3 regions of the Blautia sp. TM10-2 genome follow, and region 1 is predicted to be linked to each of the others. Evidence: predicted binding sites of a transcription regulator. Region 1 holds the regulator's gene; each other region holds the start of a gene.
The links. Region 1 encodes Rex, which represses fermentation and respiration genes when NADH is low (regulators of the CRP and FNR family bind a similar motif). Its sites were predicted from a motif close to ATTGTTAANTANTTAACAAT; they were not measured.

Region 1 (3,279 bases):
GCTTTGGAGAGGTGCTCGACGGTCAGCACATCGTTTCCGCTTGTGATGCGCGGTTCCAGACGGATCCGCATATCGGAGCGTACTTCGGTCGGCTTTTCCAGCACATCCATTTTGTCCAGCATTTTTTCACGGCTCTCGGCGCGTTTGATGGATTTCTCGCGGTTGAAAGATTTCAGCTTTGCAATGACTTCTTCCTGATGGTGGATTTCCTGCTGCTGGTTGACCCAGGCATGGTAAGCGGCTTCACGGAGCATTGCTTTTTTTTGACTGTAGGCGGTATAGTTTCCCTCAAAAGTTGTTACTTTTTTATTGTCCACTTCAACGACTTTTGTGACAACGCGGTCGAGAAAGTAACGGTCATGGGAGACGATCAGGACGGCTCCGCTGTAATTTAAAAGATACGTTTCGAGCCAGGAGATCGAGTCCATATCGAGGTGGTTGGTCGGCTCGTCGAGCAGAATGATGTCCGGTTTGGTGAGCAGCAGTTTACCAAGTGCCACGCGGGTCTTCTGACCGCCGGAGAGGGAGTCCACCTGTTTTTCAAAATCGCTCTCGGAAAAGCCAAGACCTTTTAAAACACCGACGACTTCACTGCGGTACGCGTATCCGTTTTCCAGTTCAAAGGTATGGGAGAGGCGGGTGTAGGTGGAAAGAAGTTCATCCAGCTCTGCACCGGATTTTGTATTCATATCACTTTCCATCTGACGGAGGCGTTCCTCCATATCGATCAGATTCTGTTTCGCGGTCAGCACTTCCTGGTAAATGGAAAGGTGTCCGGTCAGATCCTGATGCTGGGCGAGATAGCCCATCGTCTTTCCTTTGGAGAGGATGACCTCTCCCTCATCGGCCCTCATTTCGCCGATGATGATTTTTAACAGCGTCGATTTTCCGGCACCGTTGATGCCGACCAGTGCGGTTTTTTCGCGTTCTTCTATATGAAAAGATGCATTTTTGATAATTTCCGTTGTCCCGAATGCTTTCGAGATATTCTGACATGCAAGAATCATGTGGTTCCTCCAGATAACATATTTCTGTATTTTGACATAATACACCATCCTTATTATAGAGAGTAATACACAAAATTTCAAGAAATCTTTGACAATTTTCTATCAACCATATATAATATGAATATATGCAGGTGTAAATAAGGAGGAATTTATCTTGGAAGAAAAAGGAATTTCGCGGGCAGTTATCAAAAGACTTCCTAGATATTATCGTTACCTGGGCGAATTGCTGGAGGACGGAGTAGAACGGATCTCTTCCGGTGAGCTGAGCGAGCGGATGAAAGTGACAGCTTCCCAGATTCGCCAGGATTTAAATAATTTCGGCGGCTTCGGCCAGCAGGGGTATGGTTATAACGTGCGGTATCTGTACAGCGAGATTGGAAAAATTTTAGGTCTGGACAGAGTCCACAATATGATTTTTGTCGGAGCCGGAAATCTGGGACAGGCGCTTGCTAATTATGCGGCCTTTGAAAGAAGCGGATTCAAAACGGTCGGTATTTTTGACGTCAACCCGGTATTAAAAGGAATCTCCGTGCGCGGAATTGAAATCCGCATGGCGGACGAGCTTCCGGAATTTATCAAGGAACACCATGTAGAGATTGCGGCTTTGACACTGCCAAAAGCAAAAGCGGTAGAGATGGCAGAGATTCTCGTGGACAACGGTGTAAAAGCAATCTGGAATTTTGCACATACCGATCTAAACTTAAAACTTCCGAAAGATGTGATCGTCGAGAACGTCCATCTTTCCGAAAGTCTGATGCGTCTCTCCTACAATCTGACCAGATATGAGGCGGAGCATCCAAAGAACAATTAAGAAACCAAAACAAAAGCAGGAGAGTCTTCGGGAAACCGGAGACTTTTTCTGTTCACTTTCCGGATAAGGCAGGAAAAGGAGGAAAAGCGATGAAACGGATTCTTACAGCAGCACAGATGAAGCAGGCAGACCGCAATACGATCGAAACCATGGGGGTACCGTCCCTGGTACTGATGGAGCGCGCAGCGCTGTCCTGCGTGGAGGAGCTTCAAAATGGAACATGGGATACAGGAAAAGTCCTTGCTGTGTGCGGTCCCGGAAATAATGGAGGGGACGGTGCGGCAATTGCACGGATTTTAAAGACGAAAGGGGTGGATGCGGAACTGTTCTGTCTTGGAAATCCGGAAAAATACAGTGAAGGCATGAGAGCACAGAAGAAAATTGCGGAAAATTATGGGGTCCGTGAGGTTAAGAATCCGGATTTCCGGGAATATACTGTTATCATAGATGCCATCTTTGGAATTGGCGTATCCCGTCCGCTGGCAGGGGAGTACCGGAGGGCAGTGGAAGCAATCTGCGCAAGCGGTGTTCCTGTTCTTGCCGTGGACATCCCTTCGGGGATCCACACGGATACCGGAGAGGTCCTTGATGCGGCGGTGAAAGCCAGAGCCACGGTGACATTTGCCTGTGCAAAGCCAGGGCTTCTCTTTGATCCCGGAAAACGATATGCCGGAGAGGTCCTGGTCCGTGATATCGGAATCGGCTTTGATGCAGGAGAAGAGGAGACGCCCTGGTACGGTTCAGTGGAAAAAGAAGATCTGGACCGGTTTCTTACCCGCACGCCGATGGGAAATAAGGGAACCTTCGGAAAGGTGCTGGTACTTGCCGGTTCCGGTGCCATGTGCGGAGCCGCTGTTTTGTGTGCCAGGGCAGTCCTTGCATCCGGTGCCGGCATGGTAAAGGTTGTGACAGAGGAAAGAAACCGTACGCCGCTTTTCTGTGCCCTGCCGGAAGCAATGGCGGATTTCTGGAAGGAGGATGAGCCGCTTCCGGAAGAAGCCCTGCTGCAGGATCTCGCCTGGGCGGACGCTGTTGTTGCGGGACCGGGACTTTCCAAAAGCCGGACGGCAAAAGAACTGCTCGTTTTTACGGTGCAGCACACAGAAGTTCCTCTTGTTCTGGATGCAGATGCGCTGAACCTGATTGCAGAAGATGCAGAGATTCTTTCGGGCTGCCGGGCAGAAAAAATTTTAACGCCTCATGTAGGAGAGCTTGCACGGCTGCTGCACATGACCATTGCAGAATGCCAGCGTGACCCGGCAGGAAGCGCCGGAAGGGCAGCCGAAAAATACCAGGCCTGCTGTGTACGAAAGGATTCCGTAACCGTGACAGCAGAGGAAGGGCGTGAGCAGTATTACATAAACACAAGCGGAAGCAGTGCGCTTGCGACGGCGGGAAGCGGCGATGTGCTCGCGGGAATCACAGGCGCCTTTGCAGCAAAACGTCAGTGTGAAAAAAACG
Region 2 (3,279 bases), on a different contig from region 1:
CGGAAGAAGCAGTTTCACGCCTTTTGCTGCTGCTTTTTCTTTCATTTTGTTTGCATAATCCAGATAATCCATCTCAAGCAGAGAATCACCAACGGTGCCGCCTGCTGCTTTTGCGAAGGTATAAGCCATACCACCGCCGATGATCAGGACATCAACTTTATCGATCAGGTTGTCGATAACAGAAATCTTGCTGGATACTTTGGATCCACCAAGGATGGCAACAAACGGACGCTCCGGATTGTTGACAGCATTTCCAAGGAATGCGATCTCTTTCTCCATCAGGTAACCAACAACAGCAGTGTCAACATATTTGGTAACACCAACATTGGAGCAATGAGCACGGTGTGCGGTTCCGAATGCATCGTTTACGAATACGTCACACAGGGAAGCCAGTTCTTTGCTGAACTCCTCACCGTTTTTGGTCTCTTCTGCACGGTAACGGGTGTTCTCCAGAAGGATTACATCTCCGTCTTTCATAGCCTCAACAGCTGCTTTTGCGTTCGGTCCTACAACCTCAGGATCTGCTGCAAATTTAACTTCCTGTCCGAGAAGCTCAGAAAGGCGAACTGCAACCGGTGCAAGAGAAAGCTCTGGTTTTGGTTCTCCTTTCGGTTTTCCAAGATGAGAGCAGAGAATTACTTTTCCGCCGTCAGCGATCAGTTTTTTGATCGTCGGAAGAGCAGCTACCAGACGGTTCTCATCTGTGATTTTTCCATCGATCAGCGGAACGTTGAAGTCGCATCTTACAAGGACTCTTTTTCCTTTTACGTTGATATCATCTACGGTTTTTTTGTTTAACATGGGCGTTTCCCTCCATATATCCAACTGCATCTGCCGCGCCGTTTCTTTGTTTTTGCGGCATCGCGGTCCTTATTTAAAAATGCAGTTTATAATTTTTGCACACGGAAAAGGGCTGTTTTTGTGCCGTATTTTTCCGCCGCATTCGCAAAAAGGGCCCGGTCCTTAACAGACCGGACCCTTTGGGCTCTGAAATTTTGCCGTTCAGTTTGTTAAATTATGCTAACTCGCTGAAGTATTTGATGGTACGAACCATCTGGCTTGTGTAGGAGTTCTCGTTATCATACCAAGAAACAACCTGTACCTCTGTTGTTCCGTTGTCCAGCGGAAGAACCATGGTCTGAGTTGCATCGAACAGAGAACCATATCTCATACCAACGATGTCGCTGGATACGATTTCATCTGTGTTGTATCCGAAGGACTCGGTTGCAGATGCTTTCATTTTTGCGTTGATCTCGTCAACAGTTACAGTTCCTTCTACAACTGCTGTAAGGATTGTGGTAGAACCGGTTGGGGTTGGAACACGCTGTGCAGAACCGATCAGTTTGCCGTTCAGTTCCGGAATAACAAGGCCGATTGCTTTTGCAGCACCGGTGCTGTTTGGAACGATGTTAACTGCAGCTGCACGGGATCTTCTCAGATCGCCTTTTCTCTGCGGTCCGTCCAGAGTCATCTGATCTCCAGTGTAAGCATGGATAGTAACCATGATACCGGATTTGATCGGAGCCAGTTCGTTCAGAGCTTTTGCCATAGGTGCAAGGCAGTTTGTGGTGCAGGATGCAGCGGAGATGATGTTGTCGTCTGCTGTCAGGGTCTCATGGTTTACATTGTAAACGATGGTCGGAAGGTCGTTACCAGCCGGAGCGGAGATAACTACTTTACGAGCGCCTGCATTGATGTGTGCCTGAGCTTTTGCTTTGGAGGTGTAGAATCCGGAGCACTCCAGAACTACGTCTACGCCAAGCTCTCCCCATGGGCAGTTGTTAGCATCCGGGAAAGCATAGATTTTGATGTTTTTGCCATCTACTGTGATGGAATCTTCATCGGATGTTACGGTATCAGCCAGAGCATATTTTCCCTGAGAAGAGTCATATTTTAACAGATGAGCTAACATCTTCGGGGATGTTAAATCGTTGATTGCTACTACTTCATAACCTTCTGCTCCAAACATCTGTCTGAATGCAAGACGTCCGATACGGCCAAAACCATTGATTGCTACTTTTACTGCCATGATTTTCAATTCCTCCTAAAAAGTGAATTTTAATTTTGAGTCTCTGTACTTTGTTAAAGAAACATCAACCTTATCTGTATAATACCTAATTTCGTCGGAAAATTCAAGTTCTATTTTCAAGAAAATACGAAATTATTTCTAAAATTTGTGAAGAAGCCGGATGCCAATCCGTATTTCTGCAAAATTTCGAAAGATCCGTCTATTGCAGAAAGAGCCGGAATCCAGCCTTTCTGGGGCTTTTTCCGGCTTTTCCTGCGTATTTTCTATTGGATCGGCAGATATTCCGGCTTTTTCTCTTTAAACCGCACGTAGTACCGGAATCCGGCTTCCTGCGCGATAGCTGCCGCGTCCGCGAAATGAAACGCTATATGTTCCGGTTTGTGGGCATCGGCACCGAAGGTGATCTTTTCGCCGCCCAGTTCCCGGTATCTTCTGATGACATCCGGCGTCGGATTCGGCACGCCAAGGCCTGCCTTGTAGCCGCCGGTGTTGATTTCCAGCGCGATATCGTACTGAATCAGCTCTTTTAAAATGGTATCGATCTCGTCCGCAAATGCGCGGTAGCTGTAATCTTTTCCCTTTTCTCTGCAGTAGCGTACCACATAATCCAGATGACCAAGCGTCTGGAAATTGTGGAAGAACCGGATATTTTCTGCTGTAGCCCGAAAATACGCCCGGTACAGCTCTTCTGCTGTCCAGTCCGGGAAAGCATCCTCATAATAGGGGTCTTTTCCGTCAATGACATGCATGGAGCCGATCACATAGTCGAACGGCCACGCATTTACATACTCTTCCATCCGTTCTTTTAAGTGGAGCTGCAGTCCCAGTTCCACGCCGAATCGGATATCGATTCTGTCGTGGTATTTTTCCTGCAGTTCCCGGATTTTTGCCGCATATGCCGGTGTATCGAGCTGGAACTCGCCGGTACTGTAATCCATATCGTAGTGATCCGTCAGGCAGATTGCCGGAAGTCCCAGCTCGACTGCCCGTTTTACCATCTCTTCTGTTGGTGCTTCGCTGTCACTTGAAAAGAAACTGTGCATATGACAGTCCGCTATTTTCATCTTTCGGCCTCCGTAATCGTTCCGCCTCCGCCGACACAGCCGTCCACGTAGAAGACAACAGCCTGTCCCGGTGTCGGAGCACGCACGCCGTCCGGGAAGGTACAGGTAATCTCATCTTCCCCGGTCCGTTTGATCACGCACGGGGAGCCTTTGTGCCCGTACCGGATTTTTGCGGTGCAGGAGAGC
Region 3 (3,279 bases), on a different contig from region 1:
AGCGGAAAATAATCTGCAGAATGACGCGATGCAGCAGGTGGCAGACGGCTGTACGTTTCACAAAATTCCGAAATCCTATATCACCCTTGGCGAAGAAGATTACGATAAACGGTATACCTCTTATCTTCAGAATTACGGCATTTCCCTGGACGACTATCTGGAGCAGTATGCGGACAGAGCGACCTACAATCAGGAGAAAGCAACGTATGCAGGAACGATGGCAAAAAGTGCCCTCCTTCTGGATGCCGTAAAAGAGGCAGAAGGCTGGACAACAGATGACCAGGATTACCAGCAGATCTTAAACGATGAGGCAGCCAATGCCAATATGTCGCAGGAAGATTTCCTGAAGGCAGCCAATGACTATTACGGGGAAGATACGGTAGTGCGCAACATCATGATGGAGCGCATGATCAATATGGTTCTCGATAATGCAACGGTCAATACTGTGACTGTGGATGCAGACGGAAATACAGTAGAATAAAAAGAGAAATCACCCCGGAAAACAGGATAAAAATTTCTGTTTTCCGGGGTGATTTAACCGAATCAAGTAAGTCCCCTGCTTCCATTGCGAAAAGCAATAAGCAGTGGGTGGGGACTTGCTTGTATCAGGAGGAGTGCAAGCTCCTTCTGATAAACTGCGGAGCAGTTATTCAGTTATGAGCAAGTAGCGAAGCGGATTGCGAATATCCGCTTCGCATGTGGGAAACGAATTGTGTTCGTTACGCCATGATTTTGCGGAACAGATCCTTTAGATCTTCTACGCTTGCATCCTTCGGGTTGCCCGGTGCGCAGGCATCTGCGTGTGCGGAATCTGCAAGGAACTGCAGATCTTCTTCTTTGACTGCCTCGAGAACAGATGGGATTCCAACGTCTGCGGACAGCTTCTTAACAGCATCAATCGCTGCTTTTCTATACTCTTCCTGAGACATTTCGTCTACACCTGTAACGCCCATGGCACGTGCGATTTCGCGGTATTTCTCACCGGTGCACTCCTGGTTGTATTCCATAACGATCGGAAGCATCATGGCACATGCAACACCGTGTGGGGTATCATAAACAGCACCAAGGGTGTGTGCCATGGAGTGAGCGATTCCAAGACCTACGTTGGAGAAGCCCATACCTGCGATGTACTGGCCAAGAGCCATTCCTTCGCGTCCCTCTTTGGTGTTTGCGACAGCACCGCGCAGAGATTTGGAGATGAGTTCGATGGCTTTCAGATGGAACATATCGGTCATTTCCCATGCAGCTTTTGTGGTGTAACCCTCGATTGCGTGGGTCAGAGCGTCCATACCGGTGGAAGCGGTCAGGCCTTTCGGCATGGAGGACATCATATCCGGGTCAACAACTGCGATGATCGGCATATCGTGTGGGTCAACGCATACGAATTTACGTTTTCTCTCTACGTCGGTGATAACGTAGTTGATGGTAACCTCTGCAGCAGTACCGGCTGTAGTCGGAACGGCGATGATCGGTACACACGGATTTTTGGTCGGTGCGGTGCCCTCAAGGCTTCTGACATCCTCAAACTCCGGGTTTGCGATGATGATACCGATGGCTTTGGAGGTATCCATAGAAGAGCCGCCGCCGATGGCGATCAGATAGTCAGCGCCGGATGCCTTGAAAGCTTCTACGCCGTGTTTTACGTTTTCGATGGTCGGGTTTGGCTTGATATCGCTGTAAAGCTCATAGTCGAGTCCGTTTGCGGTCAGAATATCGGTTACTTTGGAAGTAACGTTGAATTTAATCAGATCCGGGTCAGAGCATACGAAAGCTTTCTTGAAGCCGTGTGCCTTTGCTTCATTTGCGATCTCGGCAATAGCGCCTGCTCCGTGATAAGAGGTTGCATTTAAATTAATACGATTTGCCATGATTGAAAAACTCCCTTCTAAAATGAATGAATGGTTTTACTGAACTTGTTATTATATTAACAAATCCGGAAGGGAAAAAGAAAGTGACAGAAGAAGCGAAGTGTAACACTTTAAAAAAAATCGCCATTGTGACAAAAACAACAGAACAAAATTTGTGAAAAATAACCAGAGCGTGTCTGAAAAACCATTTCCGCAATCTGCAAGCCCCACTTTGACACGCGCTCTAAGAGAGCAGCTGCAGATTCCGGAACAGTTTTTTTAAGTCTTCCGGCATTGCCCGGACGAGAAGAGCTGCAAACTCGGAAGGTGTCAGATCCATGCCGGTAAGCACCCATTTTACGGTCATGGTGATGGAACCCTGACAGTACATTTCGAGAAGAAAATGCATTTCCGGTGAAACCGGACTGCCGCTTTTTTCGTGAATCAGATTTTCGTAGAACGCGAGAATCAGATCGAAATCGTGCTCACGCAGAGAATTCTGTTTGTCGTAGCGGAAGGCCGCGGCGAAAAAAGCTTTTTCTTTCTGAATATAGGTAAATTTCTTTTCCAGACTGTCAAAAACAGTCGTTCCGCGCCCCATATGTTCGAAGGATTTTGTCAGTAATTTATCAAAGTACCAGTTGATCAGATCGTATTTGTCGAGAAAATTGCGGTAGAAGGTCTGGCGGGTAACACCGCAGATTTCACAGATCTGGCGCACGGTGATCTCTTCAACGGGTGTTGTTTTCATGCACTCCTTCATGGATTCGGCAAGACGGTATTTTGTTTTTTCTCCTTTGGGAGCAGATACGGTGGAATGGATCATCCGGGTAGTTTCCTTTCGCTTCGAAAATTGTAACTATGCAGAGTTATGCATATATTATAACGCGAATCCGAAAAAATAAAAAGCCCTGAACATGTTCCGGAGATAAGATACAGGAACATATTCAGGACGATTTTGCCTATTTTCTTTTGTTTACGGCCTGTCCGACACAGTAGCATACAGCGGCAACAACCATGCCGTTGATGGAAGCGATGCCCCAGTGTAAGAGGTTCGCAACAATGGCACCGAGAATGACACCGGCAACCGCAAACCAGTCTACGGTTTTAAGCTTCGGCTGATCGGTTTCAAAGTCCTTTTTGTTCATGAAGTAGGCGAGCACCAGAATCATGCCGACCGGCGGCAGGGTACAATTCAGAATGTTGAGCCAGCCGCAGAAGTTGTAGTACAGCCATACGGAGGCAACCGTTCCGATGATACCGGAAAGGAGAACCATCGGTTTTTTCCTCTGATGGAAGATGTTGGCAAGACCAAGACCTGCGGTATACAGAGCGTTGTCGTTTGTAGTCCAGATATTAAGACCGAGAACGAGAACAGCCAGGTAGAACAGGTTCAGGCGGACCATAACCTCGAAGATATCGTTTCCGCCGA

Region 2: a site for Rex is predicted at 2,079-2,098, ahead of gap (type I glyceraldehyde-3-phosphate dehydrogenase). Genes of this name have one in related genera too.
Region 3: a site for Rex is predicted at 1,913-1,932, ahead of fucO (lactaldehyde reductase). Genes of this name have one in related genera too.

Annotation. Positions count from the first base shown of each region.
Region 1 is NZ_QUJZ01000011.1:12,581-15,859, forward strand. It holds gene DXD92_RS12010 (ABC-F family ATP-binding cassette domain-containing protein) at 1-1,007, opposite strand, end outside; gene DXD92_RS12015 (redox-sensing transcriptional repressor Rex) at 1,162-1,818, shown strand; gene DXD92_RS12020 (bifunctional ADP-dependent NAD(P)H-hydrate dehydratase/NAD(P)H-hydrate epimerase) at 1,908-3,279, shown strand, end outside.
Region 2 is NZ_QUJZ01000001.1:179,136-182,414, forward strand. It holds gene DXD92_RS00945 (phosphoglycerate kinase) at 1-801, opposite strand, end outside; gene gap (type I glyceraldehyde-3-phosphate dehydrogenase) at 1,016-2,029, opposite strand; gene DXD92_RS00955 (histidinol-phosphatase HisJ family protein) at 2,293-3,093, opposite strand; gene mnmA (tRNA 2-thiouridine(34) synthase MnmA) at 3,090-3,279, opposite strand, start outside.
Region 3 is NZ_QUJZ01000014.1:124,381-127,659, forward strand. It holds gene tig (trigger factor) at 1-481, shown strand, start outside; gene fucO (lactaldehyde reductase) at 720-1,868, opposite strand; gene DXD92_RS19730 (DUF6783 domain-containing protein) at 1,979-2,086, opposite strand; gene DXD92_RS14785 (TetR/AcrR family transcriptional regulator C-terminal domain-containing protein) at 2,092-2,673, opposite strand; gene codB (cytosine permease) at 2,810-3,279, opposite strand, start outside.